4 regions of the Verrucosispora sp. TAA-831 genome follow, and region 3 is predicted to be linked to each of the others. Evidence: riboswitches for the same ligand, from Rfam matches in the RefSeq annotation. Region 3 holds a riboswitch; each other region holds the start of a gene.
What was found. Region 3 has a riboswitch for cobalamin ahead of metE (5-methyltetrahydropteroyltriglutamate--homocysteine S-methyltransferase). Riboswitches for the same ligand answer to the same signal wherever they lie in the genome.
Positions count from the first base shown of each region.

Region 1: it holds a riboswitch for cobalamin, as region 3 does, so the genes downstream of both, ACQVFL_RS17040 (peptidase) here and metE (5-methyltetrahydropteroyltriglutamate--homocysteine S-methyltransferase) in region 3, are expected to answer to the same signal.
Region 2: it holds a riboswitch for cobalamin, as region 3 does, so the genes downstream of both, ACQVFL_RS16925 (ribonucleoside-diphosphate reductase subunit alpha) here and metE (5-methyltetrahydropteroyltriglutamate--homocysteine S-methyltransferase) in region 3, are expected to answer to the same signal.
Region 4: it holds a riboswitch for cobalamin, as region 3 does, so the genes downstream of both, ACQVFL_RS19465 (ABC transporter substrate-binding protein) here and metE (5-methyltetrahydropteroyltriglutamate--homocysteine S-methyltransferase) in region 3, are expected to answer to the same signal.

Region 1 is NZ_CP192240.1:3,788,784-3,795,823, forward strand. It holds gene ACQVFL_RS17025 (hypothetical protein) at 1-311, opposite strand, end outside; gene ACQVFL_RS17030 (cell wall anchor protein) at 308-1,756, opposite strand; gene ACQVFL_RS17035 (hypothetical protein) at 2,103-2,591, opposite strand; gene ACQVFL_RS17040 (peptidase) at 2,633-3,688, opposite strand; cobalamin riboswitch at 3,788-3,916, opposite strand; gene ACQVFL_RS17045 (DUF4240 domain-containing protein) at 4,020-4,559, shown strand; gene ACQVFL_RS17050 (hypothetical protein) at 4,935-6,227, shown strand; gene ACQVFL_RS17055 (Crp/Fnr family transcriptional regulator) at 6,325-6,993, opposite strand.
Region 2 is NZ_CP192240.1:3,754,052-3,761,091, reverse strand. It holds gene ACQVFL_RS16930 (amino acid adenylation domain-containing protein) at 1-4,069, opposite strand, end outside; cobalamin riboswitch at 4,190-4,397, shown strand; gene ACQVFL_RS16925 (ribonucleoside-diphosphate reductase subunit alpha) at 4,535-6,910, shown strand; gene ACQVFL_RS16920 (ribonucleotide-diphosphate reductase subunit beta) at 6,901-7,040, shown strand, end outside.
Region 3 is NZ_CP192240.1:2,426,518-2,433,557, reverse strand. It holds gene ACQVFL_RS11045 (acyl-CoA thioesterase) at 1-324, opposite strand, end outside; gene metE (5-methyltetrahydropteroyltriglutamate--homocysteine S-methyltransferase) at 417-2,708, opposite strand; cobalamin riboswitch at 2,830-3,042, opposite strand; gene ACQVFL_RS11035 (FecCD family ABC transporter permease) at 3,208-4,296, shown strand; gene ACQVFL_RS11030 (ABC transporter substrate-binding protein) at 4,321-5,307, shown strand; gene ACQVFL_RS11025 (ABC transporter ATP-binding protein) at 5,304-6,089, shown strand; gene ACQVFL_RS11020 (class I SAM-dependent methyltransferase) at 6,086-6,781, shown strand.
Region 4 is NZ_CP192240.1:4,355,393-4,362,432, forward strand. It holds gene ACQVFL_RS19435 (maleylpyruvate isomerase family mycothiol-dependent enzyme) at 1-152, opposite strand, end outside; gene ACQVFL_RS19440 (hypothetical protein) at 587-859, shown strand; gene ACQVFL_RS19445 (zinc-binding dehydrogenase) at 856-1,047, shown strand; gene ACQVFL_RS19450 (CbiX/SirB N-terminal domain-containing protein) at 1,090-1,788, opposite strand; gene ACQVFL_RS19455 (ABC transporter ATP-binding protein) at 1,785-2,546, opposite strand; gene ACQVFL_RS19460 (FecCD family ABC transporter permease) at 2,546-3,556, opposite strand; gene ACQVFL_RS19465 (ABC transporter substrate-binding protein) at 3,607-4,590, opposite strand; cobalamin riboswitch at 4,621-4,812, opposite strand; gene ACQVFL_RS19470 (ArsR/SmtB family transcription factor) at 4,964-5,335, opposite strand; gene ACQVFL_RS19475 (SDR family NAD(P)-dependent oxidoreductase) at 5,699-7,040, shown strand, end outside.

The DNA.
Region 1 (7,040 bases), 1.4 Mb from region 3:
TCCACGCACTTCTCCGTGGCAGCGGCGGGTTTGCCCTCGATCCGGCAGATGAAGCCCTCACCCCAGCGCAGGGTGCCGGCGATCTGGAACCCGGCGTTCTTCAACGCGGACAGACCGGTGGCCTGGTCGCCCGGGGCACAGCGGACCACCACCCCACCGCCGAGTTCCTTGAAGTCGACCACCACGGTCACCCCGTCGGCGTCCGGACAGTGGCCGGCGCGACCGGCGGCCTGTGCCGGAGCCGCGCCGAGCGCCGTACTCGCGGCGGTCACCGCGAGCACCAGTGCCGTGCGGACCGTCCGGCCGCTCATGTGGCCCGCCGACGGCCCAGCACCAGGAGGACCGCTCCCCCGCCGACGAGCAGCAGCGCGGTGAGCACGTACCCGCCGATGGCCACGCCGGTGGTCGGCAGGCGTCCCGGCCCGCCCGCGACCGGGCTGGTGCTCACGGTCGGCGTGGCGACCGGCGTGGACGGCGTCTCACTCGGGGACGCACTCGGCGTCGGGTCGACGGTGGGCGGATCGGTCGGTGTCGGTGAGGTGCTCGGCGTCGGTGACGCGGTCGGCGTGGGTGAGCCGGTGGGCGTCGGCGACGCGCTGGACGACGGGGTGGGGCCGCCGGTCGGCGGCAGGTCGAGACCGATCCGCCCGAGCGGCACCTGGGCCAGGCCGAGCAGCGCCTGGGCGGTGGCGCGACGCCACTGGTCCCGGAGGTTGTCGGTGATGCCCGCGCCGACCGCCTCGGTCAGCGCGTCGGTGTTGTACGCGATGGCACCGGCGTCGGTCGCGGCGGCACCGCCGTTGCCCGTGGTGAGTTGGAGCGCTGCCAACGCCTCGGCGGCCCGGGTGGCCTCGTTGTCCCGGCCCGCCGCGGCCAGAGCCTGTCCGGCGAGGCCGGTGCTGTTGGAGTTGGCGCCACTGGTCGGCCCCGACCCGCCGAACGACCCGTCGGCGCGTTGCTGTGCCGCCAGCCACTGGGCTCCACGCTGGGCGGCGGCGTCCGCGCCGTCGGCACCGCTGGCCAGCAGCGCCTGGACGGCCATCGCGGTGGAGTCGACGTCGAGCGTGGCGTTGCCCTGCGCGTCGCAGCTCGGCGACGGAGCGCCGTCCGCGTCGGGATAGAGCCGGAAGCCGCCGGCCGCGCACTGCTGGCGGACCAGGAAGTCGGCCGTCTCCTGCGGTGCGCCACCGCTGCGGGCCAGCCCGAGGACGGCGAAGCTCTGGTCGAAGGTGTTGGACGGGTCCTGACCGGACGCCTCGGTGGTGCGGCTGGTGATCCGGCCGTGCTGATGGCCGGTGTCCGCACCGGAGACCAGCGACAGGGTCTCGGCGCGCAGGTCCCAGCCGCCGAAGTCGGTCGGGTCGCCACCGGCGGCGGAGGCGGCGTAGAGCAGTTTGGCGGTGGCCCCGCCGTCGGTGAATCCCTCGATGCCCCAGTCGTCGTAGCTGTTGTAGGAGCGCACGTTGGCGGCGATCTGTGCGGTCGCCGACTGTCGGGTCGACGGGTCGACGCCGGTGGCGGCGAGGGCGAGCACGCCGTCGATGGTGAGGCCCCAGTCGGCACCGCCGAACGGACCGGGCAGGATGCCGTCGGCGTACTCACCGGCGAGCCAGCGCGCGGCGTCTCCGGCGGCGGCGGTGTGGGTCGCGGTCGGTGCGGCCACCCCGCCCAGTGGTGTGGCGACGACGACGGCGAGCGCGGTGGCGGTGGCCGCGCCGAGTCCGGCGCCGACGCGCCGGAGCGAGCAGGAGAGCATGAGGGGTGCCTTTCGCAGAGCGGTCGGTGAAAGCTCCGGAAGGCACGGGCGGCGGCATCCCGTACGCGCGGTCGCGACGAGGTGCCGAAAGTCGGCTGCCCGGACTCCACCCTGTAGACCTCGACAGTGGAAGCCGCTCGTCCGGTTCGGGGCATTCCGGCTCGCGAGACAGGGCTCGCTCACGGTTGCGGGTCAGCGCCGGCTTCGACCGGCTTCCCCCCGAACGGGACGCATTCAGTTGTGGCCCGGCACGCCGGGTGTCGACACCGTACCGCCCGGTCACCCTGCGGCGCCAGACGGCGTCGACACCCGGCGGGCGTCTGCGGCCCGTCAGGCTATCCGCAGGTCAGGGGGCGGTGATGCTGGGTGCCGTGCCGGTGCCGAAGGACCATCCCTCGACCGTGCCCGGTGCCGGGTCGTAGCTGGTCGCGCCCAGCGTGCTGTAGGTCCAGGTAGCGCCGCTGCCGGAGGCGTGCCAGTAGGACCAGTAGGCGCTGGCGGGCGGGGTGTTCACGCAGGGCTCGGTGGCGGCGGTCGGCTGGCCGTTGATCCGGCAGATGAACGCCAGGCCCCACCGCTGGGTACCGGTCACCGCGAAGCCGGCGCCCTGGAGGGCGGCCAGTCCGGTGGCCGGGTCGCCGAGCGCGCACGCCACCTGGACGCCGCCACCGAGCGGACCGTAGTCGACCACGACGGTGACCCCCGTCGTGCCGGTGCAGGCGGCGGCGTGGGCGGCGCGCGGCGACGGTTCGACGGCGATCAGGCCGAGCGCGACGACGGCCGCTGCCAACAGGCCGGCGAACCACCGGCGGGCGGGACTCTGGACATGGGACATGGGCGCTCCTTCGTCTGGGGGAACGGGGATCGGTTTGTGGTTCAGGGGCAGGGCAGGGTGGGTGCGCCGGTGGCGGCACCGGCAGACGAGAGCCGTGCGTACCCGGTGCCGGTGAGACCGAGGACGGCCTGGGCGGTGGCGCGGGTGGCGGTGCCCGGGTCGAAGGTGCCGCCGTCGAAGTCGACGGCCCCCCGGTCGGCTGTCGGCGCGCCGCAGCCGACCTGCAACCCGGCCAGGAAGATCCGGGCCCGCAGCCAGGACAGCGGTCGGCCACCGTCGCGTAGCGCCTGCGCCGCCAGCCCGGTGCTGTTGGCGTTGGCAATCCCGTCGGCGTTGGCGAAGCCGCCGTCGACCCGCTGCACCGACACCAGCCAGTGCAGTGCCGCGGCGGCGGCGGAGTGCCGTCCGGCGGCCCGCAACGCCTGCGCCACGAGGGCGGTGGCGTCCACGTCAGAGCTACAGACCGGCTGCGCCGGCAGCACCGGGTAACCACCGTCCGGGCACCGGGTGCCGACCAGCCACCCGGCGGCCGAGGGGGGCGTACCCGCTGCGGTCCGACGCAACGCGAGGATCGCGAAGGACTGGCTGAACGTGTTGCTGTAGTCGCCCCACGCCGACCGGTCGGTGAACCGGCCGTCGGGCGCCTGCAACCCGCGCAGCCGGGCGATCAGGTCCACCCCGCCGACGTCGGTCGGGTCGCCGCCGCGTACCGCGACGGCGAGGGCGAGCTTGGCGGTCGCGCCCGCGTACGCCTCGGTGGTGCCGTCGCCGACGTAGCCGTCGCGGACGTCCGGGCGGGTGACCCAGTCCAGCGCGGACGCACCGAAGTCGTCGGCGACACCGGCGGCGGCGAAGGCGAGGACCGCGTCGAGGGTCAACCCCTGGTCCGGGTACGCGACGCCGTCGAAGACGGTCTCGAATCGTTCCCCGTCGACCAGTTGGCGGGCCAGCCAACCGGCGGCGGCGTCGGACCGGACGCTACCCACCTGGACGGGGGCGGCGGTCGCCGGACCGGTGAGAGTCAGGGTGAGGGTGAGAGCGGCGAACACGCCGCAGAGGAGGGTGAGCAGGCGGTACCGGCTCAGGCGGACGACCATCGGGCGCGCCTTTCCGGCCCGGCGGTCGTCAGGAACCCGGCCCGCCCGTCAGGACGTGGCTGGCCGGCCTCCGACCCGTGGGCCACGACGGGTGAGGAGCAGGGACTCGCGGACACGTCGGGTATTCGGGCTCGCCACCGGGGTAACCCCCGGCGGCCCACCGTTGCGGGCCAGCGCCGGACTTCGACCGGACTTCCCCCACACGTGACCGCGGCTGTGGAATTGTCGGGCCAGTCTGGTCGGCTCCCGCCGCCGCTGTCAATGTGCGACCGGTCGCACGCGGTGCGTCACGTCGGCTCCCACTGTCGGTGCTCGCGGTTATCGTCCGACCATGACGAACAGTGATCTTGAGGTCTCCCCGACGCTGCCGACGGCCGAGGAGGAGGACCGCTTCTGGGCGCTGGTGGAGCAGGCGTGGGCCGGACTGGGTCCGGAGCAGGCGGCGCTGCGTCGCGCCCTGGTCGACCGCGATCCCGCGCACGACGACGGGTACGCCATGGACCGGTGGCTCGACCCCTTCGTCGCCGAACTACGTCGGCTCTCCACCGAGCTGCCCCGCGCCGAGCTGGTCGCCCTCGACCGGGTGGTCGAGCGCAAGCTGTACGACATCGACCGCGCCGACATCCACGAGATCATCGACGGCTCCGACGACGGTTTCCTGTACGCGCGCGGCCACATCGTGGCGCTGGGCCGGGAGTTCTACGAGGCGGTCAAGGCGAATCCGGTGACGGCGGTGCCCGACGCCGGCTGCGAGGGCTTCTGCTACCTCTTCTCCCACCTGCACCACGAGCGGTTCGGCGACTGGCCGGACACCGGCTCGGGGATCAGCCGGGAGTCGTGCACGAATCCGGCCGGCTGGGCCGACGCGTAGCGCACGGGTCGGCACGACCAGGACACCACCGGACCGACGTCGCTTGTGAGGTATGTTCGGTTCGATTCGCTCAATGCCACACACACGCTATCGGCGTATGCACATAAGTGAGCAGACGATCTCCCTCGCGACCGGCACCGTAGTGCTGCCCGATGTCGCGAGGGAGGTGATTCTCATGAAGAAGCTCACGGTTCGCCGGCTGGAGTCGGTGAAGACCAGCGCTGTCGCCGCTGCGTGTGTCGTCTCCTGACGGTGACACACCTGAAGGCCGGCACCCGGACGGCAACTCCGGGTGCCGGCCTTCAACGACCCGGATGAGATGAGCGAAAAGGACGACTGACCATGGCCGGCTACCCACCAGACACACTTGTCCGCGTGCGCCCGTTCGACCACCGAGCGGAGGGCGACACCGTCATCATCGGCGACGTCGAGCGGCAGGTGTTCCTGTCGATCCCCGCCGAAGGGCTGGATCTGCTCCACTCGCTGGCCGCCGGCAACTCGGTGGGCGAGGCGGTCCGCCAGTACGAACAGAAGTACGCCGAGACGCCCGACATCACCGACTTCCTGGACGCGCTGGGCGACGAGGGTTTCGTCGAGGTCGACGGCGGGGCCGCTGCACCCGCCCCGGCCCCGGCCCCCGCTCCGGCCGCGACGTCCCGCCCCCGGCGCAGTTGGAGCCTGAACTGGCTCAGCCCGACGGTGGCCCGCCGCATGGTCAGCCTGCCCGTGCTGCTGCTCTGCGTCCTGGTCATCGCGGGTGGTGTGTACCTCGCCGCCGACGATCCCGACCTGCTGCCCACGCCCGGCGAGACGCTGCTGTTCCCCATCCACTTCGCGGCGCTGACCTGGGCGACGTTCATCCTCACCCTGGTCGGGGTCGCGATCCACGAGGCCGCGCACATGGTCGCGGCGCGGGCGGCGGGCGTACCGTCGCGGCTCGTCATCGGCAACCAGATGTACATCCTGGTGGTCCAGACCGACATGAGCACGATCTGGATGGCGCCGAAGCGGCAACGCTTCGTCGCGTTCATCGCCGGGACCCTGGTGGACGGCGTGCTCGCCTCGGCCTTCGTCTTCGCCCTCTGGGCGGGCCGGCAGGGCTACCTGCAACTGCCGGAGTGGGGCGCGCTGCTGCTCACGGCGCTGCTGTTCACGTACCTGGTCCGGATCATCTGGCAGACGTTCCTGTTCCTGCGGACCGACGGCTACTACATCGTCGCCACCGCGCTCGGGTGCCGGAACCTGATGTCCGACACCGAGGACTACCTGCGCAACCTGGTCGCGCGGATGGTGCGGCGCACGCCCCGGGTGGACCAGTCCGGGCTGCCCCGGCGGGAGATGCGGGTGGTGCGCTGGTACGCCCTGGCCTGGATCGGCGGGCGCCTGATGGCCCTGCTCACCCTGATCTTCGTCGGCATACCCCTGCTGTGGGGCTTCATCTACCAGTTCCTGCTCTTCGTCTCCGGCCAGGACTCCATGATGGGGTCCCTGGACTTCGTCACCATCGCGGTGATCAGCTTCCTGCTCGACGGCGGCGGGCTGCTGCTCTGGGGCCGTAGCCTCTACCAGAACGCGCGGGAGCGGCGTCGCCGGCACGCCGTCCGCTCGGCCCGGGCGCAGGCCCGCGCCGCCACCCCGACGGTCGTGGAGCCGAGCGGCCGGCAGTGACCCCTTCCGCCCTCCGACTCCCCCTCACGGCCGATCGTGGTCGCGGGTGGGAGTCGGAGGCGTACGGGGTGCCGGCCGGCGGATCGGTGTGCGGTGCTCACGCGACGGCGTCGGGGCGGCGCAGCGGGCCCAGGCCCATCCGCTCCATCAGGTAGCCGACGATCGCACTCGGGTCGGCGTGGATGGCTCCGCAGGGCGACCGCCGGATCATCCCGCGGTCGGTGAAGCGTTGCAGGAACAGCCCGACCCGGGAGCGGGTCGTGCCGATCATCGCGGCGTAGTCCTCGTGGCGCAGCTTGAGGCCGATCCGGATACTCCGGCCGGACGCGGTGCCGAACCCCTGCGCCAGGTCGAGCAGGCGCATCGCCAGGCGCGCCTCGCAGTCGGATGTGGTGTGTTGCAGCAGTAGTGAGCGGTGTCGGCGCGCCTTCAACATCTGGCTCTGCAACCACACGTCGCAGATGCTCGCCTCGTCGAGCAGGTCCCGCAGGACGACGCTTTCGAGCACGATCAGATTCGTGTCGACCACGGCGGCGGGAATGTACTGGTTCGGCATTCCGGGAAGCGAGTCCTCGCCGAAGTACTCGTTCTTCGACAACACGTCGATAATTGTCCGGCGACCGTTCGGAGAATAGTGCTCCAGGCAGATCGCGCCGCTGTCGATGAAGTAGACGCGAGCGTCCGCGCCGTCCGTCTGCAACAGCTCGCCGGCCGCGAGCGCGACCCGTCGGGCCGCCACGGTGTGCGAGTAGAGGGTTGTTCGCACGCCCTTCATGAGACGGTTCGTCAGCTCGGATCCGCGCGGCACGAGCA
Region 2 (7,040 bases), 1.3 Mb from region 3:
ACGAGATCGGCTCCGGTGGGTCCCACCGCCCGGCCGCCGGGCTGAACACCGGCACGCCCCGCAGCGCCACGAGGGCGTACCCGCCGTCGTCCCGGTCGTCGGGACCGTCCCCGGCGTGGCTCGGGTCGGCGAGCGCGACGGCACGCCGGACCGCGTCGGCGACGCCCAGCGCGCCCCCGGCGGCGGCTGCCGCCAGCTCGCCGACCCCGTGACCGAGCAGCGCGTCGGGCCGCACCCCCCAGGCGGCGAGCTGCCCGGCCAGGGCCAGGGCCACCACCACGCGCACCGGGGCGGTGACCCGCCCGTCCGGCCGACCCGTCCCGTCCGCCAGGCACCAGGACAGCAGCGGACGCCCCGCCACCGGACCGACGGCGACACAGGCCCCGGTCAGCAGATCCCGGAAGACCGGGAGCCGGTCGTGCAGGTCGCGGACCGCAGGCGCGGTCGGCGAGCCGTCGCCCGGGAAGACGAAGACGATCCGGGGTCGACGGCGGACCGGCCCGTCCCGGTACGCGGTCGCGGCAGCCGCCAACCGGTCGGCCAGCCCGGTGTCGTCGGCGACGAGCGCCAACCGGTACGGCGCGTCGTCGCGGGCCGTCCCGGCGCTGGCGACCACGTCGGCCGTGTCCAGGTCGCCCCGGTCGCGCAGGTGCCCGGCGAGGTCGTGGGCACTGCGCCGCAGCGCGGACGCCGACCGGGCGGTGAGCGTCACCAGGTGTACGCCGGGACCCGCGAGCTGCGGTACGGGCCGGTGGGGCGGTGCCTCGCACAGGACGGCGTGTGCGTTGGTGCCGCCGAAGCCGAACGCGTTCACCCCGGCCACCAAGGGCCCGGGTGCGGTCCACGGACGTGCCTCGGTGACCACCGTGAAGCCGGCGGCGTCGAGGTCGTACCGGGTGGACGGCCGGACGTGGTGCAGCGACGGCGGCAACTGCCGGTGCCGCAGCGCCAGCACCACCTTCAGCAGCGCCGGCATCCCGGCGGCGTTGAGCAGGTGTCCCAGGTTGGTCTTGACCGACCCGAGCCCGCGGGGCGTGCCGTCGGGGCGGGGCGGGTACGCGGCGGCCAGCGACCGTGCCTCCACCGGGTCACCGAGGCCGGTGCCGGTGCCGTGCGCCTCGACGTACGAGACGTCGGCCGGGTCGAGCCCGGCGTCCGCGTACGCGCGCGCGATGACCTCCCACTGCCGCTGTGGGTTCGGGGCGAGCAGGCTCAGCGACCGGCCGTCGTTACCCACGGCGGTGCCGGCGACCAGCGCGAGCACCCGGTCCCCGGCGGCGTACGCGTCGTCGGGGCGGCACAGGACCAGCGCCGCGCCGCCCTCGCCGGGCACGAAGCCGTCGGCGTCGGCGTCGAAGGCGCGGCACCGGCCGGTCGGCGACAACGCCTCGGCGGCGTCCAACAGCCGGTAGCCGGTCTCGGTGAGGTTGAGGTTCACGCCGCCGACCACCGCGATGTCGCACTCGCCGGTGGCCAGGCTGCGCGCCGCCAGGTGCAGTGCGACCAGCGCCGAGGAGCAGGCCGTGTCCACCGTGATCGCCGGCCCGGCGAGGTCCAGCGCCTGCGCCAACCGGGCCGCCACGAGGTTGCGCAGGTTGCCGACCAGCGCCGCCGGTGCGGTGACCGGACCGGCGGCGGCCAGCAGCTCCGGATAGGCGCTCTCGCCGACGGCGGCGAAGACCCCGACCCGGCGGCCCTGCCGACGCGGTCCGGCGTACCCGGCCCGTTCGAGCGCCTCGTACCCGACCTCCAGGAAGAGTCGGGCGTGCGGGTCGGTGAGCCGCGCCTCCTCGTCGGAGAGCCCGAAGAAGTCCGCGTCGAGCTGCATCGGATCGTCCAGGAAGGACCCCCAACGGGGTCGGCCGTCCTGCGGCGTCCACCGGTGCTCCGGGACCGGCCGGACCGCGTCGACACCGTCGACGAGCCTGCGCCAGAACTCGTCCGGGTCGTCGGCACCGGGGAGGCGGCAGGCCATGCCGATGACCGCGAGCGGCGGCGCGCCGGAACGGGTGGCCTGCGACGCCGTGGCGCACCCGTCGGGCGGTGCCGGACGGGTCGTGGGCGGCCCGGCCAGGATGCGGTCGGTCAACGTGGCGACGGTGGGGCAGTCCCGCAGGTCCGCCGGATCGAACGTGGTGCCGAGGGCGTCCTCCAGCCCGGCCAGCACCTCCATCGCCTTGAGCGACGAACCGCCGATGGCCAGGAACCGGTCGTCCGCCGCGATGGTGTCGGCGGGCCGGTCCAGCACCCGCGCCCAGACCGCCCGGACGACCTGCTCGACCCGTCGGCGGGACACCGGCCCCGAGTCGTCCGACGGGCACGCCTCCGACTGCCCTGCCGGGTGCGTGTTCGCGGGTGCCGCCGGGGGTGTGTCGCCGGACGCGGACGTCGCCGGCAGGCCGGTCGCCGCCGGGTGCCAGCGGCGTTCCCGGTCGGCGAAGTCGCCGGCCAGGTAGCGCTCGCGCATCCGTCGCCGCCGCAGCTTGCCGCTGGTGGTCCGGGCGAACGCGCCCGGCGGCAGCGGCAGCACCCGCACGTCGTCGTGCCCGGCCGCCTCGGCCACCCGGGCCCGTGTGGCGTCGAGCACCCCGGTCGCCCCGGCGGGCGGACGGGCCCAGGCCACGAACACCACGATCCGCTCGCCGCCGCTGTCCGGGTCGGTGCAGCCGACCACCGCCGTCGCCGTGGCCGGCAACCCGACAGTAGCGGCGGCCACCGCCTCCAGGTCGGGAGCGTGGAACGTCCGGCCGTTGACGAAGACGACGTCCTTCGCGCGGCCGGTCACGCAGAGCCGACCGGCGCGCTGGAAACCCAGGTCACCGGTGCGCAGCCAACCGTCCACGAAGGTCTCCCGGCTGGCCTGCGGGTCCCGGTGGTAGCCGCGCGCCACGTTCGGGCCGCGTACCTCGATCAGGCCCACCCGACCCTCGGGCAGCGGCCGGTGCCGCTCGTCGACGACGCGTACCTCGCAGCCGGGCACCGGGTGTCCCAGGTCCATCAGCTCCACCGCGTGCGTACCCGGCCCGGTGGTCACCGCCCGGCCCTGGCTCAGCGCGGCCCGGTCCAGCACCAGCGGCGCGGCGACCTCCCCGGGCGGCGGGAAGGTCACCGCGAGGGTCGCCTCCGCCAGGCCGTACACCGGTCGCAGGGCGGCTGGGGCGAGCCCGGCCGGGCGTACGTGCGCCAGGAAGGCCCGCCACACCGTGGGGGAGATGGGTTCCGCACCCACCACCACGCACCGGACCCGGCTCAGGTCCAGCGTGGCGAGGAGGTCCGTCGGGACCCGGCGGACCGCCAGCGCCAGCGCGAAGTTCGCCGCCGACAACAGGGTCGCACGGTGTCGGTGCGCGGCGGTGAACCACAGCGCCGGGCGCTTCGCGAACGCCAACGGGGGTACCCGAACCTGCGTGCACCCGATGGCGAGCGGGGTCAGATGCGTACCGATCAACCCCATGTCGTGGAAGTACGGCATCCAGGTGACCAGGACGTCGTCCGGCCCGGCGCCACTGGCCAGCCGGGACTGCTCCACATTGGCCAGCACGTTGGCGTGGGTCAACTCCACCCCGCGGGGCGTGCCCGTGCTGCCGGAGGAGAACTGGAGGAACGCCACGTCGGTGGGGTCGGCGGCGAACAGCTCCTCCGGTGGGGCGCCGGTCCGCAGGTCGGCCAGCCGCAGCACCGGTCCGGCCAGCCCGTCGGCGACCGCCCCGGTGGTGTCGTCCACCACGGTCACCGCGTCGGCGAGCAGCTCGCGGACGGCCCGTACCCGGGCCGGTTCGGGCGGCAGCGGCACCGGGACCAGCCCGGCGGCGAGCGCACCCCAGAACAGTGGCTGGAAGTCGTCCCCGGCGTCGGCGACCAGGATCACCGGCGTGCCCGGGATCACTCCGGCCGCGCGGTAGCCACCCGCCACCCGCAGCGACTCGTCCCGCAACTGCCGGACGGTCACGGTGCGCTCGGTGCCGTCCTCGCGCACGTGCACGATCACCTGGTCGGGCGTCCGATCCGCGGCCCGGACGAGGATGTCGAGCAGTGCCCGTCGGTCGCCGGGTCCGGCCGCTGTCTGCACGCGACGATGCTAGTGGGCATGATCGAGTACCCGGCCGACGGTCGGCGGGATGCCCGACATCTGGCACGCGACACGCCCGGCACAGCATCTGGTGTTGCCATCTCCGCACCGCACCCATATATGGTGTGCCCCGTAGCTGGTTCGGCCGCCGCTCCACGACGGTCGAGGCAAGAGGGAACCCGGTGGGAATCCGGGACTGCCCCGCAGCGGTGAGTGGGAACGACCGCCGTCATCACGCACTGGACCCGCCAGGTCTGGGAAGCGACGGCCAGTAGGCGCGAGCACCAGGCCCACGAGTCCGAAGACCTGCCAGCGCGCCGCACGCGACGTGTGCGGCGGTCGAAGGCCGCGTGGGACGGCCGACGCCAGGAGCTGGTCAGTCACGGCAGCAGTGCCGTCGGATGACCGGCGGCGTCCTCCCGCGCGGACCCGACGATCTCGGGGACAGGCGTGAGGAGGGGGAACATGACGGTGACCCAGGAGCAGGCGGGGCCGGAGCAACGCCGGCACGTCATGCAGGTCCGCAAGCGGAACGGCGACACCGAGCCGGTGGACGTCAACAAGATCGTCAAGGCGGTGGAGCGGTGGGTCGCCGACCTGGACGAGATCGACCCGCTGCGGGTGGCCACCAAGACCATCAGCGGGCTGTACGACGGCGCGACCACGGCCGAGATGGACAAGCTGTCCATCCAGACCGCGGCCGAACTGATCGGTGAGGAGCCGCAGTACTCGAAGCTGGCGGCCCGGCTGCTGGCCGCGTACGTGGACAAGGAGGTCCGTGGGCAACAGGTCGCCAGCTTCAGCCAGTCCATCCGGTACGCACACGGCCTGGGCCTGATCGGCGACGACACCGCCGCGTTCGTGGCCCGCAACGCGCGCAAGCTGGACGACGCCGTCGACCCGGCGGGGGACCTGCGCTTCGAGTACTTCGGGCTGCGCACGGTCGCCGACCGCTACCTGCTGCGGCACCCGCAGACCCGGCTCGTGGTGGAGACGCCGCAGTACTGGCTGTTGCGCGTCGCCTGCGGCCTGTCGCAGACGCCCGGCGAGGCGATCGGCTTCTACCGACTCATGTCCAGCCTGGCCTACCTGCCCAGCTCGCCGACGCTGTTCAACTCCGGCACCCGGCACACCCAGATGTCCTCGTGCTTCCTGGTCGACTCGCCGCGCGACGAACTCGACTCCATCTACGAGCGCTACCACCAGGTCGCGAAGTTGTCCAAGTTCTCCGGCGGCATCGGCATCTCCTGGTCCCGGGTACGCGGTCGGGGCGCCCTGATCCGGGGCACCAACGGCAGGTCGAACGGCATCGTGCCGTTCCTCAAGACGCTGGACGCCGGGGTGGCCGCGGTCAACCAGGGCGGCCGTCGCAAGGGCGCGGCCTGCGTCTACCTCGAACCGTGGCACCCGGACGTGGAGGAGTTCCTCGAACTGCGGGACAACACCGGCGAGGAGTCCCGGCGGACGCACAACCTGAACCTCGCCAACTGGATCCCGGACGAGTTCATGCGGCGCGTCGAGGCGGACGGCGACTGGTCGCTCGTCGACCCGTCGGACGCCCCCGAGCTGCCCGACCTGTTCGGCGAGGAGTTCGACGAGGCGTACCGGGCGGCCGAGAAGAAAGCGGTCAAGACCGTCAAGGCCCGCGACCTGTACGGCCGGATGATGCGGACGCTCGCGCAGACCGGCAACGGGTGGATGACGTTCAAGGACGCCTCGAACCGGCTGTCGAACCAGACCGGCGCCCCGGGCAACACCATCCACCTGTCGAACCTCTGCACCGAGATCCTGGAGGTCAACGACGACGCCGAGACGGCGGTCTGCAACCTCGGCTCGGTCAACCTGGGCGCGCACGTCACCGCGGACGGTGTCGACTGGGAGCGGCTGCGCGCCACGGTGCGTACCGCCGTGGTCTTCCTGGACCGGGTGATCGACATCAACTACTACCCGGCCGAGCAGGCGGCGGCGTCGAACCCGCGCTGGCGCCCCGTCGGGCTCGGGCTGATGGGTTTGCAGGACGCGTTCTTCACGCTGCGCCTGCCGTTCGACTCGCCGGCCGCCCGGGAGTTGTCGACCCGGGTGCAGGAGGAGATCTTCCTGACCGCGTTGGAGACCTCCGCCGGGCTCGCCGAGCGGTTCGGCCCGCATCCCGCGTACGCCGAGACCCGGGCTGCCCGGGGTGAGCTGCATCCGGACCTGTGGGGCGCCGAGGTCGGCCAGCCCGAGCGCTGGACCGCGTTGCGCGAGACGGTCGGCCGGCACGGCCTGCGGAACTCGCTGCTGGTGGCGATCGCGCCGACCGCCACCATCGCCTCGATCGCCGGCTGTTACGAGTGCATCGAGCCGCAGGTGTCCAACCTGTTCAAGCGCGAGACGATGTCCGGCGAGTTCCTCCAGATCAACACCTACCTGGTCCGCGAGCTGAAGGCGCGGGGACTGTGGACGGCCGCGATCCGGGAGCAGATCAAGCGCGCCGAGGGTTCCGTACAGGGCGTCGTCGAGCTGCCCGCGGACGTACGCGAGTTGTTCCGGACCGCGTGGGAGCTGCCGCAGCGGGCGTTGATCGACCTGGCGGCCGCCCGTGCCCCCTTCATCGACCAGTCGCAGTCGCTGAACCTGTTCCTGAGCGCGCCGACCATCGGCAAGCTCTCCTCGATGTACCTGTACGCCTGGAAGTCCGGGCTGAAGACCACCTACTACCTGCGGTCGCGTCCGGCGACCCGGATCCAGCAGGCCACCGTCGCCGTCACCCCGAGCGTCACGCCGGTCGTGGCGGTCAGCGACGACGAGGCGTTGGCCTGCTCCCTGGAGAACCCCGAGAGCTGCGAGGCATGCCAGTGACCACCGTCTCCGAGACCACCAGCACCAGCACCGGTACGGGGGAGCGGCACCTGCTGCTCGACCCCGGCATGGATCTGACCCTGCGGCCGATGCGGTACCCGCAGTTCTTCGACCGCTTCAAGGACGCCAT
Region 3 (7,040 bases):
CACGGCCCGGTCCCACCGGTCGGCGGTCACCTTCACCGCCACCTCCATCGAGCTGCGACCGGCCCAGGTGATCCGGGCGTCGACGTGCACCACGTCGCCGACGCGTACGGCGCGGAGGAAGGCGGTCTCGTCGATGGCGGCGGTGACCGCCGGGCCGTCGGAGTGCCGGGCGGCGACCACCCCGGCCACCGAGTCGATGAGGTTGAGGATCCGGCCGCCGTGGACCGTACCCATGAGGTTGGTGTGGTGCTGGTCCATGATCTGCGACAGGGTCAGGTGGGACGCCGACGGCGTCCGACCGGGGGCGGAAAGTGTGTCCTGCATGGCGGTTCGTCCGTCCTCGCGCGCGGTCTCGGTGGTGCGGTCTGCCGACGGCGTCCGCCGGCGGGAGGTCCCCACCGGCGGACGTCACCGGGTCAGGAGTCGCTCGTCGACCCGTCGGCGGCGGCCAGTTCGGCGCGGACCGAGGTGGCGGCCCGGACCAGCGCGGTCAGGGCCGGACGGACCTCGTCGTAGCCCCGGGTCTTGAGCCCGCAGTCCGGGTTGGCCCAGAGCCGCTCCGGCCCGACGGCCGCCGCCGCCCGGCGCAGCGCGGTGACCACCTCGGCCGCGTCGGGCACCCGGGGCGAGTGGATGTCGTAGACACCCGGCCCGATCCCCCGGGTGTAGCCGACGGTGGCCAGGTCGTCGAGGATCTCCATCCGGGAACGGGACGCCTCGATGCTGGTCACGTCGGCGTCCAGGGCGTCGATGGCGGGCAGCACCTCGCCGAACTCCGAGTAGCACAGGTGGGTGTGGATCGCCGTGGCGTCGGCGACGCCGCTGGTCGCCAACCGGAACGACGCCACCGACCAGTCCAGGTAGGCGGCGTGGTCCCGGCGGCGCGGCGGCAGCAGTTCCCGCAACGCGGGTTCGTCGACCTGGATGATCCGGATGCCCGCCGCCTCCAGGTCCCGCGCCTCGTCGCGCAGGGCCAGCGCGACCTGGCGGGCGGTCTCCGCCAGCGGCTGGTCCACCCGGACGAACGACCAGGCCAGGATGGTCACCGGGCCGGTGAGCATGCCCTTGACCGGCCGGTCGGTGAGCGACTGGGCGTAGCGGGACCAGGCCACCGTGATGGGTTCCCGCCGGGTCACGTCGCCGTACAGGATCGGCGGACGCACACACCGGGAGCCGTACGACTGGACCCATCCGTGGGCGGTGGCGGCGAAGCCGTCCAGGTGCTCGGCGAAGTACTGCACCATGTCGTTGCGCTCCGGCTCGCCGTGCACCAGCACGTCCAGTCCGAGCCGCTCCTGCTCGGCCACCACCTCGGCGATCTCGGCCCGCATCCGCTCGGCGTAGCCGGCCGCGTCGAGGCGGCCGGCGCGGTGCTCGGCCCGGGCCCGGCGCAGCGCCTCGGTCTGCGGGAACGACCCGATGGTGGTGGTCGCCAGCGCGGGCAGCCCGAGGCGGCGCCGCTGGGCGTCGGCGCGCTGCGGATACGGCCCGCGCCGGGTGTGCTCGGGCCGCAGCGCCTCCAGTCGGGCGCGGACCGGGTCGTCGCGCCACTGCGCCGGGACCGGCGGGGGCGCGGCGGGCAGCTCGCCCACCCCGTCGCGCAGCACCCGGCCGAGCGCGACCACCTCGTCGACCTTCTGCCGGGCGAACGCCAACCGTTCCCGCAGTAGCGGGTCGAGGTCGGTCTCGGCGGCCAGGTCGACGGGCACGTGCAGCAGCGAGCAGGAGGTCGACACGGCGACGGTGTCGGCGAGCCCGGTGAGGGTGGCGCCGACGGCTGCGGCAGCCCGCAGGTCGGTCCGCCACACGTTGCGGCCGTCGACCAGCCCGGCGACCACGGTCCGGCCCGGTTGCGCGCCGTGGCCGGCGAGTCGGCCGAGATCGCCCGGCCCGGCCACCAGGTCCAGCCCGATCGCCTCGATCGGCGTGTCCAGCAGCGCGGGTAGCGCGTCGCCCAGTTCCCCGAAGTACGCGGCGACGAACAGGCGGGGTCGGTGGGTCAGCGCGCCGAGCCGGGCGTACGCGGCACCGAGGGCGCGGATCTCGGCGTCGGACCGGTCGCCGACGTACGCCGGTTCGTCGAGCTGCACCCACGGCACCCCGACGTCGGCGAGTGCGGACAGCAGGTCGGCGTAGACGTCGACCAGGTCGTCCAGCCGGTCGAACGGGCGGAACCCGTCGGGCGCGTCGGCGGTGGGCTTGGCGAGCAGCAGCAGGGTCGCCGGGCCGACCAGGACCGGACGGGTGGTGATGCCGAGCTGCCGCGCCCGCCCGTACTCGGCCAGCGGCTTGTCGGGGCGGGCGGCGAAGGCGGTGTCCGGACCGATCTCGGGCACCAGGTAGTGGTAGTTGGTGTCGAACCACTTCGTCATCTCCAGCGGCGGCTCCTGCGCGGTGCCGCGTGCCATGGCGAAGTAGGTGTCCAGCTCACCGAGGCCCAGCCGGCGGAACCGGTCGGGCACGGCGTCGACCGTGACGGCCGCGTCGAGCACGTGGTCGTAGAGCGAGAACGTGTTGGACGGTACGGCGGACAGGCCGGCGTCGTGCAACGTACGCCAGGTCTGCTCGCGCACCTGCGCGGCGGCGGCCCGCAGGGTCGGCTCGTCGATGCGGCCGGCCCAGTAGCCCTCGACCGCGGTCTTGAGCTCACGACGCGGGCCGATGCGCGGGTAGCCGAGCACGGTGCTCGTGCCGAACGGAGTGGTCATGTCGCCAGGGTTCCCTTCCCTCGAGGTCCGGCGGTACGGCTCCGGAGGAGGGCTGGGGAGGGCACGGTGCGACGACCGACCTCGCCCTGGCCCTCCCGCGGGGCCGACGGCGGCGTGCGCGGTTGCGCACGCGGCACGGGCAGGTCTTCGGACTCGTGGGCGCGACCGGCTGGGCCGGTCTCCTACTGGCCGTCGCTTCCCGGACAGGTGTCCAGTGCGTGTGACGGCGGTCGTTCCCACTCACCGCTGCGGGGCAGTCCCGGATTCACACCGGGTTCCCTCTTACGACGCTCCGACCGAACGGCCGGGGCGAACCAGTACCGTCACGGATCCTAGCGTCCGGATCACGCGCGGCGACCGTCGCGCGGGTGTGATGTCCGCACCGCCACGGCGTGTCGGGCGGTGGGTGAACAACGACTCATCCGGCTTCCGCTCGCATGATCATGGTGTTAGTTTTTGCAAAGACTTGGCAAGAACAACGACTTTGCGTGGGAGTGCGGTGAGCGTCACCACCCTGCCGACGAGCCGGACGGACGTGCTCGGCGTGGCGGCGCAGCGTCGCCGCACCGGCCTCTGGCTGCTCGCGCTGACCCTCGGGCTGGTCCTGACCGGGCTGGTCGCGGTCGGGGCCGGGGCGATCGGCATCCCCCCGCTGACGGTGGCCCGGATCATCGGGCACCACCTCGTCGGGCTGCCGGGCGAGGTCACCTGGACCGGGCCGCAGCAGGCGATCGTCTGGCAGGTCCGACTGCCCCGCGTCCTGCTCGGCATGCTGGTCGGCGCCGGCCTGGCGGTCTGCGGCGTGGCGTTGCAGGCCATGGTCCGCAACGTGCTCGCCGACCCGTACCTGCTCGGCATCAACTCCGGCGCCTCCAGCGGCGCGGCTGCCGCGATCCTGTTCGGCGCCGGTGCCGGCTTCGGCCAGTACGCGCTCTCCACCAGCGCGTTCGTCGGCGCGCTCGGCGCGTCGCTGCTGGTCTTCCTGATCGCGCGCAGCGGCGGCCGGGTCACCTCCCTCCGGCTGCTGCTGGCCGGCGTCGCCGTCGGGTACGCGCTGTACGCCACCACCAGCTTCCTGATCTTCGCCTCCGGGTCGGCCGAGGGCGCCCGCTCGGTGATGTTCTGGCTCCTCGGGTCGCTGGGCCTGGCCCGCTGGAACGCCCTGCTGCTGATCGCCGCGGTGGTGCTGATCGGCACCATCGCCTACCTGACCGTCGTCGGGCGGCGGCTCGACGTGCTGGCCATCGGCGACGAGACCGCGCACACGCTGGGCGTCTCGCCGGACCGGTTCCGACTCCGGCTGCTGGTGCTGGTCTCGCTGAGCGTCGGCATCCTGGTCTCCGCCGCCGGCAGCATCGGGTTCGTCGGTCTGGTCGTGCCACACCTGGCCCGGCGCATCGTCGGCGCGCCGCACGTCCGCGTGGTGCCGGTGGCCGCGCTGCTCGGGGCGATCCTGCTGGTCTGGGCCGACGTGCTGGCCCGGGTGCTGCTGGCCCCCCAGGAGATCCCGATCGGCATCATCACCTCCCTGCTCGGCGCGCCCTTCCTGCTGGTCCTGATCCGCCGCCTGCACGCCTCCGGCGCCTGAACGCCCACCCGTCAAGGAGAACCGATGTTGAAGGCAACCCGCCTCGCCACCGCCGCCGCCTCCGCGTGCGTGCTGCTCGTCGCCGGGTGCGGCGGCGGCGCCGACGGGCCGGCCGAGGCCGGTCCCGGTTACCCGGTCACCGTGACCAACTGCGGCGTGGACGTCACCTTCGACGCCGCTCCGGAGCGGGTCGTGCTGCTCAAGAGCGCCGCCGTGCCGTACCTGCACGCGCTCGGCGTCCTGGACCGGGTCACCGCCCGCGCCGGGCAGTACCCGAAGGAGTACTACGACGCGCCGACCCAGGCCGGGTTGGACCGGATCCCGCTGCTGACCGACAGGACCGACACCAGCGGGCACCTGCAGATCTCCAAGGAGGTGGTGATCAGCCAGGAGCCCGACCTGGTCCTCGGCGAGGTCGACAACCTCTCCCGCGACACCCTCGCGGCGGTGGACATCCCGCTGCTGGAGGAGCCGGCGATGTGCCCGGACAGCACCGCCGTGCCGAGCTTCGACGACATCTACGCGCAGATGGAGACGTACGGCCGGGTGTTCGGCCGCCAGACCGAGGCGGCAGGTGCGGTCACCGCGCTCAGGGAGCGGATGACGAAGGTACGGGCCGAGTCGGGCGACGCGTCCGGACGCACCGCAGCGGTGCTCTACCCCACCGTGGGCGGCGGCACCACGTACGCGTACGGCACCGGCAGCATGGCCCACCCGCAGTTGGAGGCCGCCGGCTTCCGCAACGTCTTCGGTGACGTCAAGGACCGGGTCTTCGAGGTCACCGTCGAGGAGTTGCTCGGCCGCAACCCGGACGTGCTGATCCTGCTCTACGGCGACGGCGACCCCCGCGCCGTCGAGCAGGGGCTGACCGGGCTGCCGGGCGCGCAGCAGCTCGACGCGGTCCGCAACGGCCAGGTCATGACACAACTGTTCAACTTCACCGAGCCGCCGACGCCGCTGTCGATCGACGGTCTGGAGCGGATCGTGCAGCGGTTCCGGGAGCAACCGTGATCGAGGCCACCGGTGTCACCTGGCACTACGGCGTCAACCCGGTCATCGACGGGGTCAGTGTCACCGCCCGACCGGGACGGATCCTCGGCCTGATCGGGCCCAACGGCAGCGGCAAGACCACGCTGCTGCGGTTGCTCTACGGCGCGCTGCGCAGCCGCAGTGGACAGGTCGCGGTGGACGGCGATGCGCTGTCCGCCCTACCCGCCCGGGAGGCCGCGCGGCGGCTGGCCGTGGTCGTGCAGGAGACCGGCGGGGAGACCGCCCTGACCGTGGCGGAGTTGGTGCTGCTCGGCCGGGGGCCGCACCTGTCGACGTTCCAGCGGGCCGGGCGGGCCGACCACGAGATCGCCGCCCGCTGCCTGAGTCGGGTCGGTGCCACGCACCTGAGTGGTCGGGCGTTCGCCCAGCTCTCCGGTGGGGAACGGCAACGGGTGCTGATCGCCCGCGCGCTCGCCCAGCAGGCCACCCACCTGCTGCTCGACGAGCCCACCAACCACCTCGACATCCGCTACCAGCACGAGATCCTGCATCTGGTCCGCACGCTGGACACCTGCTCCGTCGTCGTGCTGCACGACCTCAATCTGGCCGCCCGGTACTGCGACGACCTGGTGCTGCTCGGCGCGGGTGGGGTGGCCGCCGCCGGCACCGTCGACGAGGTCCTCGACCCCGCCGTGCTGGAGCCGGTCTACGGCATCGGCATCCGACGCCTGGACCTCGACGGCGCCGTCCACCTGCTGTTCCACCCGATCCACCAGAGCACCGACGAGAGGACCGCCGCATGACCACGCAGGAACGCATCAACGCCTACTGGACCGGTCGCGCGCCTGACTACGACGCGTACCAGCAGCGCCCGGACCGGCTCGCCGACGACCAGCGGGCCTGGTCGGAGATCTGGTCGAAGGCTCTGCCCCCGGCACCGGTGGACGTGCTCGACGTCGGCACCGGCACCGGCCAGGTCGCGATGATCCTGGCCGGTCTCGGGCACCGGGTCACCGGTGTCGACCTGTCCGAGGGCATGCTCGCCGAGGCCCGACGGCACGCCGCCGCCGTTCCCGGCGGTCCGGTCATCCAGCTCGGCGACGCCGTGGCCCCGGACTTCCCGGCGGGCAGCTTCGACGCCGTGACCAGCCGGTACCTGATGTGGACGCTGCGCGAGCCGCAGACCGCCGTGGCCAACTGGATCCGCCTGCTGCGTCCCGGCGGCGTCGTCGCGGTGGTGGACAGCACCTGGTTCCCGGACGGTCTCGACAACGCCTCGGAGAACTTCACCGGCCACTACGACAGCCAGGTGCAGGCCGAGTTGCCGCTGGCCACCGCGACCTCGATCGACAAGACCGTGGCGGTGCTGGAGGAGGCGGGCCTGGCCGACGTCACGGCCGTCCCGCTGACGTCGATCTACGAGCTGGACCGCCGGTACGGCGTGGCACCGAACCACGAGCACCAGATGCAGTACCTGGTCACCGGCCGGGTCTGAGACCGGCCGGGACCGCCTCCGGTCACGTCCGCAGCAACCAGTCACGCTCCGTGCAGCTCTCCGTGGACAGCGGGGAGCTACACGGCGTTGGGATAGGCGCTAATACGCATTAGCGATGTCGGGTTCTTGAATACTGTGCCCCCGGGACGACGCTGTCAAGACCCGACGGCGAGGGCACCCCCAGCGCTCCACGTCGCCTGCACGAGTCCGCTGTAGGCACTTGATAATCCGCATTAGTTCAGGCAGTTCATCGGCCGGA
Region 4 (7,040 bases), 1.9 Mb from region 3:
CACTCGGTGCAGCGGGTTCTCGCCGTCCAGCCCGCCGGATCGAGGCGCATGACGAGGCGCAGGAAGTTCGCCCGTTGTCGCTGGAGTGCGGCGCCGATCGGTTCCGGGCCGGTGGTCAGACCACGCTTCTCGGTAAGCACAAGATCAGACAACGGATCACCTCTCGACGAGCGGACCGACGACCGGTTCGGGATCGACACGTTGCACCATTGTGGACGGTCACACGATTGATCGACAGTCCTCGAACGAATGAGAGGCGTCAGGCCGCGGACAGCGCCACCACGTCACCGGGTCTGGTGGCCGGGCTGGTGAGCGCGGTCGGAGCGCAGGTGGATCCGGCTTGGCGGGGGCGGCGAGTCCTGGCCCCGGCGGTTTCGCCGAGCGGGCGGTGGCACCGGTCGGAGTCCTGTTTCCGGTACCGGACGGCCTGGGTCTGCCGGAGGCGACCGCCCTGTTCAGCGACGGCAGCACGGCGCAGGGGCTGACCGAGCACGCCAGGATCGACGCCGGCGACTGGGTCCTCGTCGAGGCGGCGGGTGGGGTGGGGAGTCTGCTGGTGCAACTCGCTCGTGCGGCCGGGGCGCGGGTGGTCGGAGCCGCCCGCGGCTCGCGGAAGCTCGACGTGGTCCGGGAACTGGGCGCCGACGTGGTGGTCGACTACTCCGAACCGGACTGGACCACGCGAAGCGACCGGCGGTGCCGGACCGGATGTGGTGTTCGACGGTGTCGGCGGTCAGATCGGGCGGGCCGCGTTCGAGGGGACGGCCCGCGGCGGCCGTTTCTCGATGCACGGCGCCGCCAGCGGCGGGGGGCACGCTCGTCGAGCCCGCCGAGGCACACCGTAGGGGCATCGAGGTGATCGGCATCGCGCAGTTGTCCGGCTTCAGGTCGGAGATGGTGCGGTGGGTCGAGCAGATGATCGCCCAGGCGGCGGCGGGGGTCGTCCGGCCGGTCATCGGGCAGACCTTCCCGTTGGACCGTGCCGCCGACGCGCACGCCGCGATCGAGAACCGTACCGCCGTGGGGAAGACCCTGCTGCTGATCTGAGGCCGGAGCGGGCCTGCGGGCGGGTGGGCCGTGGCTTCGCGGTCACGAGTCGCGGCGGCGTCCGCCGTCGATCGGTGCGCCGTCGCGCAGGTGTCCGTCGGCGATGAGGACGGCGAGGTCCGCGTCGACGTGCTCGTACCAGGTGTCGTCGGGATAGACGACGACGAGCGGGCCGAGGTTGCAGGGGAACAGACAGCCGGTCGGGGTGACCAGGACGTCGTCGTCGCCGAGGCCGTGCTCCTTGAGGCGGTTGCCGAGGGCGGCGGCGACCTGGCCGGCGCCGTACGCGGTGCAGCGGGGCCCACGGCAGAGCAGTACGTGTCGGCGGTGTCGGGTGATCCGTGACCAGGCCGGGCTGCGGAACGGTCCGGGGTTGCCGTCGAGCGTGGCGTGTTCGCCGGTGATGGCGTCGCTGACGGCGGCGACCAGCGCGGGGCGTGTCGCCAGTGGTGGGGCGAGGAGGACTCGTACCTGCCGACTCCGGGTGGTACGCCAGTGGGCGACCGCGCGGCGCAGCCAGGTGTCGAGGTACCGGTCGGGCGGTAGGTGCGCGGCCACGAGCAGGACTTCTCCGTGCTCCGGTACGGCGTCGAGGGCGGTGTGCAGCGATGGTTCGGCGCCGTCGAGGAAGCAGGCCCGCACCGGCACGCCGGTGGCCTCGGCGACCTGCGCGGCGAGGCGGTGGATCGCGTCGTGGCCGCCGTGGTGCGTCGCTCCGCGCGAGACGAGCAGGACGTTCATGCCACCGGTGCCCGGTAGGTGATGACCGGGCGTCCGTCGTGCAGGGCGACGTCGGCGTCCACGGCGTACACGTCGGCGAGCAGCGCGGGCGTCAGCACCTCGGCAGGGGGTCCGGAGGCGACGACCCGGCCCTGGCGCAGCACCACCACGAGGTCGCAGAACATCGCGGCCAGGTTGAGGTCGTGCAGTGCGGCGAGGGTGGTGACGCCGCTGCGCCGGACCAGGCCCAGCAACTGGAGCTGGTGGCCGATGTCGAGGTGGTTGGTGGGTTCGTCGAGCAGGAGCAGTTGCGGTTCCTGGGCCAGTGCCCGGGCGAGTTGGACCCGCTGGCGTTCCCCACCGGAGAGCGTCTGCCACCGGCGGTGGGCGTAGCCGGTCATGTCGACGCGGTCGAGGGCGTCGGCGGCGGCGGCCCGGTCGGTGTCGGTGTCCGACCAGCGGGAGCGGCGGTGCGGAGTGCGGCCGAGCAGTACCACGTCGAGTGCGGTCAGGTCGAGGTCGGTCTCGGCGTACTGGGCGAGCAGGGCCATCCGTCGTGCGGCGGTGGCACGCGGCAGCCCGGCCACGTCGTCGCCGGCGACGGTCACGGTTCCGGATCCGGGGGCGATCAACCCGGCGACGACCCGCAGCAGGGTGGTCTTGCCGGACCCGTTGGGGCCGAGCAGTCCGACCAGGGTGCCGCGCGGCGCCGAGCAGGTCACCCCGTCGAGGAGTCGAGCGGCCGGCACCGACCACGAGACGTCGTGGATCTCCAGCATCAGGTGCTCCGGTCCCCTCGGCGCAGCAGTAGCACGAACGCGGGCACCCCGATCAGGGCGGTCAGCACGCCCACCGGTAGCTCGCGGGGGTCGAACAGGGTCCGGGCCGCGGTGTCCACCCAGATCAGGAAGATCGCTCCGGCGAGGACGACGACCGGCAGCAGCCGCCGGTGATCGGGGCCGGTGAACCGCCGCACGGCGTGCGGCAGGATCAGCCCGACGAACCCGATCGCGCCGCTGATCGAGACCAGCACGGCGGTCAGCAGCGCCGTGGTGACCAGGAGCAGCCATCGGACACGCCGCACGTCCACGCCGAGGGCGGCGGCGGCCTCCTCGCCGAACGCGAACGCGTTGAGCGCGCGGGCGAACCGGAGGATCACGGCGAACCCCGTCGCGAGCAGCGGCGTCGCCCACGCCAGGGCGGTCCAGTCCACGCGGGCGAGCGAGCCGGACAGCCAGAAGGTGATGCTCTGGGTCGCGTGCGGCTGGGCCGCCCAGATGATCACGAATGTCGTCAGCGCGGCGCACATCTGCGCGACGGCGACGCCGGCCAGCACCACCCGGGTGGGTCGCAGCACCGCTCGCCGGCCGGCGGCGGCGACCACGACGGCGAACGCGGCGAGCGCCCCCACGAACGCTCCCCCGGTGAGCGCCGCCGCGCCCGCGCCGAGTCCCAGGACGAGGACGGCGACGGCCCCCAGCGACGCGCCGGAGGAGACACCCAACAGGTACGGGTCGGCGAGCGGGTTGCGGGTGACGGTCTGCATGACGGCGCCGCAGGCGGCGAGGCCGGCCCCGACCATGGCGGCGCCCAGGACCCTCGGCAGCCGCAGTTCCCACACGATGTGGTCGCGCAGCAGCGGCACGTCGGAACTGGCCAGGCCGAGATGACCGGTGACGACCCGCCACACGGTGCCCAGTGAGAGGTCTGCCGGCCCCACCGTCACGGCCGCGGCCACCGACAACAGCAGGACACCCGCGAGTACGACCACGGCGGCGGCCGGTCGCACCGTCCGGGTCGGTTTGGGCGGGGTCGGTGCCGGCCGGGTGGTGACGGTGGTCAGTTGCTCATCCCGCCGACGCCCCGGGCCAGTGCCTCCACGGCGAGCACGTTGCGCACGCCGGCGGAGGTGGCGGAGAAGGGTACGGTGACGTACCGCTTGTCCCTGACGGCGGGCAGGTCCTTGAGCGCCGGGTGCTTCTCGAGGAACGCCTGCTTGGCGGCGGCGGTGTCCCAGCTCGCGTCGACGAGCACGATGACGTCCGGGTCGCGCTCGATGACGGCCTCCCAGTTGGTGTCGGCCCAACTGCCGGTCAGGTCGTCGAAGATGTTGGTGACCCCGGCCGCAGACATGATCATGGCCGGGCCGCCGCAGCAGGCGCCGGCACTGGGCGCGTCGTTGCCGCCGTCCCACCACAGCACCCGCGCGCCCTTCGCACCCGCCGACACGTCCGCGATGCGTTGCTTCTGGTCGGCGATCAGCGTCTCGGCCCGCTCCGCGACGCCGAAGATCGCGGCGATCTCCCGGATCTCGGTGAACACGTCGTCCATCGCCAGCTTCGCCGGCCGGGTGTCCTTCGGGCAGCCGGCGGTGGAGAGGTACGTGGTCACGCCGAGTTTCTGCCAATCGGCGCGGTCACCTGCTCCCTCGTCGCCGAACGCGCTGGAGAAGGAGGCGTAGACGAAGTCCGGGGCGAGGTCGAGCAGCTTCTCCTTCGACGGGTACTCCTTGGCCAGCACGGGCACCTGCGCGTACGCGGCGGCGTACTCGGGCAGCACCTCGTCGTCGAGGTAGGCGGTGCCGGCCATCCGGTCCTGCAGGCCGAGCGCCAGCATGATCTCGGTGGCAGACTGGTTCATCGTCACCGCCCGCGCCGGAGGGCCCGGGACCGTGACCGGGGTGCCGCAGTTGGTGAGTGTGACGGGCCCGGCGGCGGAGGCCGTGGCAGCCGGCTCGCTGTCGCCGGTCGTGGCGCATCCGCCGAGCAGGGCGAGCACGATGGAGAGCGGCGCGGCAACGCGCCAGGACGCAGGGAACCGCATAGCGGGACCACCTTCCAGCACCTCGTGGACGGTCGTACGGGTGCCGTGGCCGGTCTCCTGGCTGACGGGTGGTGCGCCGGTGGCCGGCCTTCCCAGGCTTACGCCCAGTGACCTTGCGTGGCCTCCAGCATCCCGATCACAGTGGCGAGGGCCGCACCGGTCTCACACCGGCTTCCCGAACACCACGGCGAGGCCACCCTAACCAAAGCAGGCAGCACCGTCACCGTGGCCTAGATCATGGTCGGGAGTGCACGCGGGTTCAGGCGGACGGTGCAACCGAGCGTCGGTGTCGCACCAGGACGCCTCGAAACGTCTCAGGTCCCGGTGTCACAGCGGTGGTGGGGTGCCGGCACCGCCTGGATCAGAGACGAACTCAGCGAGACTTCTTCGCTGCTCGCTTGCGCGGTGGGGTCAACAGGTCGGCGACCGCGGCGATCGCGGACGGCACCAGGCGGTAGTACGCCCAGACGCCGCGCTTGTCACGTTCGAGCAGGCCGGCCTCGGTGAGGATCCGCAGGTGGTGACTGACGGTCGGCTGGGAGAGTCCGAGCGGCTCGGTGAGGTCGCTGACCGACGCCTCTCCCTCGGGAGCCGACTGGATCAGGCTGAGCAGTCGTAGCCGGGCCGGGTCGGCGAACGCCTTCAGCACCCCCGCGAGCCGTTCGGCGTCGGCACGCTTGATCGGCTCGCCGGCGAGGGGCGAGATGGCGGGCGGCGCAGTCTTCACAGTTCCCACGCCTTGCATCGTTGCAGCACACCCCGTCGATCCGCTGGTGAACGAGGGCAGGATCACCCGGAGTTCGTGCGGCTGCCCGCCACCGGACATCGCCGTACCCCCGCCGGGGGGAGTCGTGAACTCCTCGGAGGCAGGCAAGTACCTCCGCCTGCGGTGCGACACCGGGCTCGGCGCAGACGACATCGAGGCGCTCATCGTCGCGCTGCGCGACTGCGTCGCCGGTGCCTCCATCGCGGAGGGTCACGGGTGGCGACGGTCTTCGGGCCGGCGAACAGGCGCGGGATGCGTCGGAGCCCGCCCGGTGCGTACAGTTCCGGGTCGGACGTGGGGTCGACCGGACGGATCCGGCGCAGGGAACGGGACATCGACGGCATGACGGCGGACAAGATTGCGAAGAACGGTCAATACCGCATTGACCCGACCCAACTGGAGACCTGTCTCAGCGTCTTCGAGGCGTTGGAGGATCTGCCTCCCGATCATCCCGACGTGGTGCGGGTGCAGCGGGCCACCGCGAAGCTCTACAAAATGATCAAGCAACGGCGACGTGAGGACCGACGGGATGCCATCGCGGCAGCCGATCGCGCGGTGACAGCAGCCACCGCCACCGGTGCCCCGGGCCGCATCGACGACGAGACCCAGGGCAACCCGCTCGTCTCCCCCACCGTGGGTGCCACCGCCGGCGTCCTGCACAAGCCGCGTGGTTGCTACATCTGCAAGCAGCGCTACCGCGAGGTGGACGCCTTCTACCACCAGCTCTGCCCGACCTGCGCCACCCTGAACCGGGAGCGCCGCGACGCCCGTACCGACCTGACCGGTCGGCGCGCGCTGCTCACCGGCGGCCGGGCGAAGATCGGCATGTACATCGCACTGCGGCTGTTGCGCGACGGCGCGCACACCACGGTGACCACCCGATTTCCCCACGACGCGGTCCGTCGATTCGCCGCGATGCCCGACAGCGGGGACTGGCTCCACCGCCTCCGGATCGTCGGGATCGATCTGCGCGACCCCGCCCAGGTGATCGCCCTCGCTGACTCGGTCAGCGACCAGGGACCACTCGACATCCTGATCAACAACGCGGCGCAGACCGTCCGCCGCACGCCCGCGGCGTACGCGCATCTCGTCGCCGCAGAGGCGGCGGCCCTGCCGGACGGTCCGCTACCGGAGATGATCACCTTCGCCAAACCGGCCGGCCGGAGCGAACCGGCGGGTAGCCTGATCGCGGCACCGACCTCGCCCACCATCACGCCACACGCGCTCACCGCGCTGGCGCTGACCAGTGGCTCCGCCTCACCGGAACGGATCGCGGCAGCCAACGCCATCGACGCCGGCGGTCTGGTGCCCGACCTCGACCCGGTCAACAGTTGGGTGCAGCGGGTGCACGAGGTGGACCCGGTCGAACTGCTCGAAGTGCAACTGTGCAACGTGACCGCGCCGTTCGTACTGGTCAGCCGACTGCGACCGGCGATGGCCGCAGCGACCGCCCGCCGCAAGTACGTGGTGAACGTGTCGGCGATGGAGGGCCAGTTCGGCCGCGGCTACAAGGGGGCAGGTCACCCGCACACCAACATGGCCAAGGCCGCGCTGAACATGCTGACCCGGACCAGTGCCCAGGAGATGTTGGCCGACGGCATCCTCATGACCAGCGTCGACACCGGCTGGATCACCGACGAACGGCCTCACCCGACGAAGATGCGGCTGGCCGAGGACGGCTTCC